DNA from 2 places in the Streptomyces sp. NBC_00076 genome. Region 2 is predicted to be linked to the other one. Evidence: riboswitches for the same ligand, from Rfam matches in the RefSeq annotation. Region 2 holds a riboswitch; the other holds the start of a gene.
What was found. A riboswitch is a leader RNA that binds a small molecule or an ion and turns the genes downstream of it on or off. The one in region 2 is predicted to bind ZMP and ZTP.
Positions count from the first base shown of each region.

Region 1: it holds a riboswitch for ZMP and ZTP, as region 2 does, so the genes downstream of both, OHA64_RS29840 (glycine hydroxymethyltransferase) here and OHA64_RS05340 (bifunctional 5,10-methylenetetrahydrofolate dehydrogenase/5,10-methenyltetrahydrofolate cyclohydrolase) in region 2, are expected to answer to the same signal.

Region 1 covers NZ_CP108242.1:6,525,331-6,529,687, reverse strand. Annotated here, with positions in the region: gene OHA64_RS29845 (hypothetical protein) at 1-87, shown strand, start outside; gene OHA64_RS29840 (glycine hydroxymethyltransferase) at 138-1,589, opposite strand; ZMP/ZTP riboswitch at 1,631-1,721, opposite strand; gene OHA64_RS29835 (glutathionylspermidine synthase family protein) at 2,179-3,372, opposite strand; gene OHA64_RS29830 (hypothetical protein) at 3,451-3,822, opposite strand; gene OHA64_RS29825 (DMT family transporter) at 3,961-4,357, shown strand, end outside.
Region 2 covers NZ_CP108242.1:1,150,639-1,154,995, reverse strand. Annotated here, with positions in the region: gene OHA64_RS05345 (glycosyltransferase) at 1-932, opposite strand, end outside; gene OHA64_RS05340 (bifunctional 5,10-methylenetetrahydrofolate dehydrogenase/5,10-methenyltetrahydrofolate cyclohydrolase) at 1,086-1,934, opposite strand; ZMP/ZTP riboswitch at 1,957-2,037, opposite strand; gene OHA64_RS05335 (nuclear transport factor 2 family protein) at 2,056-2,421, opposite strand; gene OHA64_RS05330 (ABC transporter ATP-binding protein) at 2,614-4,357, opposite strand, start outside.

The DNA.
Region 1 (4,357 bases), 5.4 Mb from region 2:
GGCACGCTGCTGATACGCCGCGCGGCGGCCCGGCCGGGTGCCGGACCGCCGCGGGAGGAGCCACGCCAGGAGCTGATCGACCTCTGAGTCCCGTCACTCCCGCCAAAGGAGCGGGGCGGGGTACCGGTCGAGGTGGGTCAGCCGAGGTCGATCTCCGGGTACAGCGGGAAGCCGGCGACCAGGTCGGTGGCGCGGCGGGAGATCTCGTCGGCGATCTTCGGGTCGAGGATGTGCTGGGCCTTGGAGGGGGCGCCCTTGCTGGTCGTGCCGGGCTCCGTGGTGGTCAGGACCCGGTCGATGAGACCGGCGACCTCGTCCATCTCGGCGGTGCCGAGACCGCGGGTGGTCAGGGCGGGGGTGCCGATGCGGATACCGGAGGTGTACCAGGCGCCGTTGGGGTCGGCGGGGATGGAGTTGCGGTTGGTGACGATGCCCGAGTCGAGCAGGGCGGCCTCGGCCTGGCGGCCGGTGAGGCCGTAGGAGGAGGTGACGTCGATCAGGTTGAGGTGGTTGTCGGTGCCGCCGGTCACGAGGGCGGCGCCGCGGCGCATCAGGCCTTCGGCGAGGGCGCGGGAGTTGTCGACGATGCGCTGGGCGTAGTCCTGGAAGGAGGGCTGCCGGGCCTCCGCCAGCGCCACTGCCTTTGCCGCCATGACGTGCGGGAGCGGGCCGCCGAGGACCATCGGGCAGCCGCGGTCGACCTGGTCCTTGAGGGAGTCGTCGCACAGGACCATGCCGCCGCGAGGGCCGCGCAGCGACTTGTGGGTGGTGGTGGTGACGATCTGGGCGTGCGGAACCGGGTCGAAGTCGCCGGTGAGGACCTTGCCGGCGACCAGACCGGCGAAGTGGGCCATGTCGACCATGAGCGTGGCGCCGACCTCGTCGGCGATCTCGCGCATGATCCGGAAGTTCACGAGACGGGGGTACGCGGAGTAGCCGGCGACGATGATGAGCGGCTTGAACGCGCGGGCCGTGGCGCGCAGGGCCTCGTAGTCGAGGAGGCCGGTGGCGGGGTCGGTGCCGTAGGAGCGCTGGTCGAACATCTTGCCGGAGATGTTCGGGCGGAAGCCGTGGGTGAGGTGGCCGCCGGCGTCCAGGGACATGCCGAGCATGCGCTGGTTGCCGAAGGCCTGGCGGAGTTCGGCCCAGTCGGCGTCGGAGAGGTCGTTCACCTGGCGGGCACCCGCCTTCTCCAGGGCGGGGACCTCCACGCGGGCGGCGAGCACGGACCAGAAGGCGACGAGGTTGGCGTCGATACCGGAGTGCGGCTGGACGTAGGCGTGGCGGGCGCCGAAGAGTTCGCGGGCGTGCTCGGCGGCGAGGGACTCGACTGTGTCGACGTTGCGACAGCCGGCGTAGAAGCGGCGGCCGACGGTGCCCTCGGCGTACTTGTCGCTGAACCAGTTGCCCATGGCCAGCAGGGTGGCCGGGGAGGCGTAGTTCTCGGAGGCGATCAGCTTGAGCATCTCGCGCTGGTCGGCGACCTCCTGGCCGATGGCGTCGGCCACGCGCGGCTCGACGGCGCGGATCACGTCGAGGGCCGCGCGGAAGGCGGTGGACTCGTTGGAGAGGGGCTGCTGCTCTGACATGGCGGCCTCCGGGCGGCGTGGCTTGAAGCGGTCACGGTTCACGGGTCGGCCCAGGCGCACGGCACTTGTCACTCTCGCAGGCCGCTCCCCGATGGTCCGTCCCATCCCAGCGCGCCAGTCACGGCCTGCCCGTCAGCCTACCGGGCGCGTCGGGAGACGAAGGTCCCACGTCCACCATGCGAGCGACGACAGGAAGGACGACAGGAAGGGAGGGCGTGCTGCCCCGGGGAGGCCCCGTGACGACGACGGAAGCGGATTCGACGGTCTGGTGAGGTGGCCTCATCGCCACGGCGGACGCACACAGCGCACGCACCTGTGCGCCGTCACCGGTGGTGGTCGTGATCGGTGACGGCGTGTGGGGGTCGTGACCGGTGACGGCGTCGGAGGTCGTCACCGGTGACGGGGTGTGGAGGTCGGATGTGGAGGGGCGGTGTCGTCTGGATGTGCCGGCGGTCAGACAGGGCGTCGGTGAGGCGGGCGATCTGGTCGATGTCGGCGCGCCGGGCCAAGACCGGCGGCTGGGGCGGGGTCGTCGACGGGGAGGCCGACGCGGCCGGCCTGGGCCCGGCAACGCGTTTCCCGACGCCCCTCAGCGGACGATGTGTGGCAGGAAGCGGGCGTACGCGTCCGTGACCAGGCCGGAGGACTCCCGGATGCCGAGACCCGCGGACTCGCCCTCGACGATCCAGGCGCCGAGGACCACGTGGTTGCCGTCGAAGTCCGGCAGTGAGGCCAACTCCTGGTAGCAGCAGGCCTCTTCGCGCGGGGCGGGGGCGGCCTCGGAGGGGTTCGGCTGGTGGATCGTCACCCCCGCGCCCTCCCGGCCCAGCAGGGGCTTGGCCACGTAACCGGTGGTCCGTGCCAACTCGCGCGGGCCGTCCAGATAGGCGGGGAGCAGGTTCGGGTGGCCCGGATACAGCTCCCAGAGGATCGCCAGCAGCGCCTTGTTGCTGAGCAGCATCTTCCAGGCCGGCTCGATCCACAGGGTGCTGCCCGTCCCGCCGCCGTTGTCGAGGGTGTCCAGGACGTGGTCGGCGAAGTGGTCGGTGGTGAGCCACTCCCAGGGGTAGAGCTTGAAGCAGCTGCGGATGAAGCGGAGTTGGTTGTCGACGAAGCGGCCGGAGAGCGGGTCCCAGCCGATCTCCTCCATGGAGATCCAGTCGGTGTGCAGGCCTGCCTGCTCCGCGGTCTCCTTCAGATAGGCGACCGTCATGAGGTCCTCGCCGAGTTCGTCGGCCGAGGAGTGCGCGAAGTACAGGGGGCTGCCGGGTGGGAGGAGGGCGGCCTGCTTCTTCCAGGCGGCGATCAGGCGTTCGTGGAGGGAGTTCCACTGGTCGGCGCCCGGGAAGCGTTCCTCCATCCAGAACCACTGGGGGGAGGCGGCCTCGACCAGGGAGGTGGGGGTGTCGGCGTTGTACTCCAGCAGCTTCGCCGGGCCCGTGCCGTCGTGGCGGAGGTCGAACCGGCCGTAGACCGACGGGAGTTCCGCGCGGCGGCGCCAGGCCTCGGCGACTGTCTCGACCACCCGGGGGTCGGTGATGCCGAGGTCGGCGAAGCGGTTCTCGGCGACGATGTGCTCGGCCGCCGCGAGGCACATGCGGTGGAGTTCCTCGACGACCTCCTCCAGCGCCTCGACCTCGGGGAGCGTGAAGGCGTAGTACGCGCTCTCGTCCCAGTAAGGGCGCAGGGAGTCGTCCGGATAGCGGGTGAGCGGGTAGATGAGCCCCTGCTCCTCCACGGTCTGCTGCCAGCCGGGGCGGGGCTCGATGGTGTGGCGTTCCACGCGGGGCTTTCTGTGCGGCTGTCGGACAGGTGGTGGCGGGGTCGCGGCCGAGCTGTGGCCGCGTCGCGGGACGGTCGGTCAGCCCCCGGAGCTCTTGCCGCCACCACCGTCGCCGTCGCCCCCGCCGCCGAAGCCGCCGCGGCTCACTCCGCTGCCCCCGCTGCTGCTCGAACTGCTCGACCCGGACTTCTTGCCCGGCTTGGTGAAGGAGCCGTTCTTGACCCAGCTGCCCTTCTTCTTGCCGCCGTAGTAATAGGCGCCGTCGACGGTCGTGGCGGACTTGCAGTTCTTGTCGCTGACGATCTTGTAGCCCTTGGAGGCGGTGTAGCTGTCGCGGTCCACGCAGCGCTTGTCGGGGTCCGAGGAACAGGCCGTCAGCGCCACGGCGAGCAAGCCCATGCCGCCGAGTGCGACCGTTCCCGAGCGAAGTTGTCGACGTGCGTCCGCCATGTTCGTGTCTCCCCCTTGGTCGAGCGCGGTGTGCGGCCCGTGTCCGATCGTCGGCGAACAGTTTAGAGATGGGCAAGAGGACGCGGCCGGGCGGGCCGCCGCTCGCACCTCCCCTACTGTCGCTTCGTGCTCTTTGGAATGGTGTGCGCGCTCGGCGCCGCGGTCTGCTTCGGTACGGCGACGGTGTTGCAGGCGGTGGCGGCGCGGGCGGCGGACACCGGCGGGGGTGACGTCGGGGAGGCGACGTTGTTCCTGCGGGCGGTCCGGCAGTGGCGGTACCTGGCCGGCCTGGCGCTGGACGGCCTCGGTTTCCTGTTCCAGGTCGCCGCGCTGCGGTCGATCCCGATCTACGCGGTCGGGGCGGCCCTCGCGTCCAGTCTCGCGGTGACGGCGGTGGTCGCGGCGCGGCTGCTGCGGGTACGGCTGAGCGGGCGTGAGTGGAGTGCGGTGGGGGTGGTGTGCGCGGGGCTCGCGCTGCTGGGGATCGCGTCCGGGACGGAGGGCGACCGCGGCGGGCCGGCGGCGCTGGAGTTCG
Region 2 (4,357 bases):
GCGGCCGTCCGGGGAAACAGCGCGGAGTGCGGGACCTCGTCGACGGTCAGCATGTCGTCGCCGGTCGCGGAGAGCCCGGCCCAGCCCCGCTGGACGACCCCGCGCAGCCCGGCCGTGCGCAGGGCACGCACCACGGCGGCGCTGAGCCGCTCCGGGTCGGGTACGGTCGCGCTGCCCAGCCCCACGAAGACCGGAGCGGGGCCGGCGTCGAGGAAGTCCCGCAGCCGGGACGGGAGTTGGGCGTCCTCGTCGTACGGCCACCAGTAGCCCGCCACGTCCAGGCCCGCCCGCCAGTCGCGCGGCCGGGGGACCACCAGGGGGCTGAAGCCGTGGAACACCGGCCAGCGCTGCCGCTCCCGGGTCCGCAGGGCCGCGGCCGGGCGGATGCGGGGCAGGCCCAGGCGAGAGCGCACCTCCGGGACGGCGGCGGCGAAGACCTGCTCGACGGCCAGGCACACGCCCATCCCGGCGGCCCGGTTGCCGACCGCGCCCCAGGAGCCGACGCCCAGCAGCGGCGGCGCGAACTCCCGGGTGGGGGCGAGGGGTTGGAGATGGACGCCCAGGCTCGGCAGGGACAGGCCCTCGGCCACGGCGTGGCCCACCGGACCGAGAGGGCCGGCGAGGAGCAGCGCGTCGCTCGCCCGGGCCGCCGCCACCAGGTCGTCCGTCATCCGTCCGGCCAGTGCCCGCGCCATCGCGACCACCCGCACCAGCTTCCCCACCCCGGTCGCACTGCGGTGCAGTCCCCGCCCGCGCGAGGACTCCAGTTCCGCCCTCGGGTCCACCGGCAGCGGGTGGAAGCGAAGCCCCGCCCGTGCCGCCAACGGCTCGAAGCGGGCGTGGGTGACCAGAGTGACCTCGTGTCCGGCGAGGGCGAGTCCGTGCCCCAGCCCGGTGAACGGAGCCACATCGCCCCGGGATCCCGCCGTCATGATCGCTACGCGCACGACCGACAGTATGGCGCCGCCGCGCCCTCCTCGGGGCCAACGACCCGACACCACCGACGACTTCACGCCGAACGGTGCCGTCCTCGGACCGGAGGCGACCTTCAGTACAGCGCCTTGATTCAGCCGATCACCCGCCGCTCACGCCCCGAGCTGACAGGCGGCGGCGGCCACGGTCTGCTCCAACAGCGTGGCGATCGTCATCGGACCGACGCCGCCCGGCACCGGCGTGATCAACGAGGCCCGCTCCACGGCCGAGTCGAAGTCGACGTCACCGACGTTCCCGGGGTTGTAGCCGGCGTCGATCACGACGGCGCCGGGCTTGAGGTCCCGGCCGTGCACCAGCCGGGGGTGGCCCACCGCGGCGACCACGATGTCCGCCTCGCTGACCACTGCGGACAGGTCCCGGGTGCGGGAGTGGCAGTAGGTCACCGTGGCGTCGCGGGCGAGCAGCAGCATGCCGACCGGCTTGCCCAGGATCGCGCTGCGGCCGACGACCACGGCCCGACGGCCGGACGGGTCGACGTCGTACTCGTCGAGCAGCCGCATGATCCCGCCGGGCGTGCAGGACACGAACCCGGGCAGGCCGAAGCTCATCGTGGCGAAGGAGGCGAAGGTGACACCGTCGACGTCCTTCTCCGGGGCGATCGCCTCGAACGCGGCCCGCTCGTCGATGTGCCCGCCCATCGGATGCTGCAGCAGGATGCCGTGCACACCGGGATCGTCCGAAAGGGCTCGCAGCGTGCCGACGAGTTCCTCGGTGCTGGTGGCAGCGGGCAGCGCCACGTGCCGCGACTCGACACCGGCCGTGCGGCAGCGGTTCTGCTTCATCCGTACGTAGGTGACGGAGGCGGGGTCCTCGCCGACCAGCACGGTCGCCAGACAGGGCGGCTGTCCCGTGCGCCGTGTGAGGTCGGCCGCCCGTTCGGCGGTCTCCTCCACGGTCCGCCGGGCGAGCGCCGTGCCGTCCATGAGCCGGGCCTGAGACATGATCCACTCCTGAGCTGATGCGTGAAATCGCCCAGGCGCACGGCAGTGTTCGCGGGTCGCTCCCCGGTGGTGCTCCACCTCAGCGCCAGTCACGGCCCGCGATCAGCGTAACCTCCGCCGGCTACTCGTCCCAGGCCTGGACCATGGTCTGCTCGACGATCTTCCCGTCCCGCAGCGACAGCATCGACTCGGCGAGGACGCGCACCCCGTCCGGGTACCGGCAGGACTCGCTGAAGGCGACATGGTCGCCCTGGGCCACGCAGTGTTCCATCTTGTGCGTCATCTCGCGGCTGCAGAGCTCGTGGAACATGTCGGCGATCTCGGCACGGCCGTGCAGGACCATCGGATGGCTGGGCTGGGTGTTGCGGTCCACGATCCGAATCTCGGCGTCGTCGGCGTAGAGCGACACCAGAATCTCCTCGCTCGGGCCTTCGACGGCCTGGCGCAATGTCTCGGTGTCGAATCCGGAGCCTGTGGAAGTGGCCATGATGAACCTCCTTCGAGGGCCGCGGCTCGACGAGGAGCGGGCCGCTCGGACCTCTCCCTTAGAGACTCCTCCGCTCCGGCGGGCTCGGCAAGCGCAGTCCGCGCGCAGCGCCTGACGGGTGAGCGCCGCGCGGTGACTGTGCCCGGGACCGGCCCGCCGGCACCGTGCCTCTCGCCGTCCGCGGCACCGGCGTCAGCCCGCGGTCGCCAGGAACTGTGTCGCCGCGAGCTCCGCGTACAGCGGGTCGGCGCCCACCAGTTCACGGTGGGTGCCCACCGCGCGGACCCGGCCCGCGTCCATCACCACGATCCGGTCCGCCATCGTCACCGTGGACAGCCGGTGCGCCACGACCAGGACCGTGGTCGTCCGGGCCACGTCGGCCACCGTGTCCCGCAGCGCCGCCTCGTTCACCGCGTCCAGCTGCGAGGTCGCCTCGTCGAGGAGCAGCAGCCGAGGGCGGCGCAACAGGGCGCGGGCGATGGCGACCCGCTGACGCTCGCCGCCCGACAGCTTGGTGCCGCGGTGCCCCACCAGGGTGTCCAGACCATTGGGCAGCCTGCCCACCAGTCCGTCCAGCCGGGTCGTCCTCACCACCCTCGTGACCATGTCGTCGCCCGCCTCCGGATTGCCCAGCAGCAGGTTGTCCCGCAGCGAGCCCGACAGCACCGGGGCGTCCTGTTCCACATAGCCGATCGCGGAACGGAGTTCGGACAGCTCCCAGTCCGCGAGCTCACGGCCGTCGAGGGTGATCGCGCCGGACTCGGGGTCGTAGAACCGCTCGATGAGCGAGAACACGGTGGTCTTGCCCGCGCCGGACGGGCCGACGAACGCCGTCATGCCCTGCGCCGGCACGTCGAAGGTCACCCCGTGGTGGACGTACGGCAGGTCGTCGGCGTACCGGAAGCGGACGTCGGTGAAGGCGACGGCGGCGGGCCGCGCACCGGGCGCGGGCAACGGCGCGGGCCGCACGGCCGGTTCGGCGGGCAGCCGCAACGCCTCCTGGATCCGGGCCAGCGCCGCGGCACCCGTCTGGTACTGGGTGATCGCGCCGACGACCTGCTGGATGGGCGACATGAGGTAGAACACAAAAAGCAGGAACGCCACCAGAGTGCCCACGTCGATCGCACCGGTCGCCACCCGTGCCCCGCCGGCCGCGAGGACCGTGATGAAGGCGATCTGCATGGCCAGCCCCGCCGTGTTGCCGGCCGCGGCCGACCACTTGGCGGCCCGTACGCTCTGCCGCCACGACTCCTCGGCGGCCCCGTGCAGCGTCTGCTCCTCACGGTGCTCGGCACCGGAGGCCTTCACCGTGCGCAGCGCGCCGAGGATCCGTTCCAGCGAGGCCCCCATCAGGCCGACCGCGTCCTGCGCCTGCCGGCTCGCCCGGTTGATGTGCGGCACGATCACGCCGAGGATCGTGCCCGCGCCCAGGATCACCGCCATCGTGACCCCGAGCAGCACCGGGTCCACCAGGCCCATCATGACCACCGTCGCGACGAGCGTGAGCCCGCCGGTGCCCAGGCCCACGAGCGAGTCGGTGGTGACCTCCCGCAGCAGGGTGGTGTCCGCGGTGATCCGGGCCATGAGGTCACCCGGCTCGGTGCGGTCCACGGCCGATATGCGCAGCCGCAGCAAGTACGAGGACAGGGCGCGCCGCGCACCGAGCACCACCGACTCGGCGGTGCGCCGCAGCACGTACGAACCCATCGCCCCCAGCGCCGCGTTGGCGACCACCAGCCCCGACATGACGACCAACGCGCCGGTGATGGCCCGGTCGTGCGACAGGTCGTCGATCAACTCCCGTGCCACCAGCGGCAGCAGCAGCCCCGTGCCACCCGTGACGAGCGACAGCGCCGCACCCGCCAGCAGCGCCCACCGGTGCGGCCGTACGTATCCGAGAATGAGCCGCCACGCGGGCGGGCCGGTCTCGGTCTCT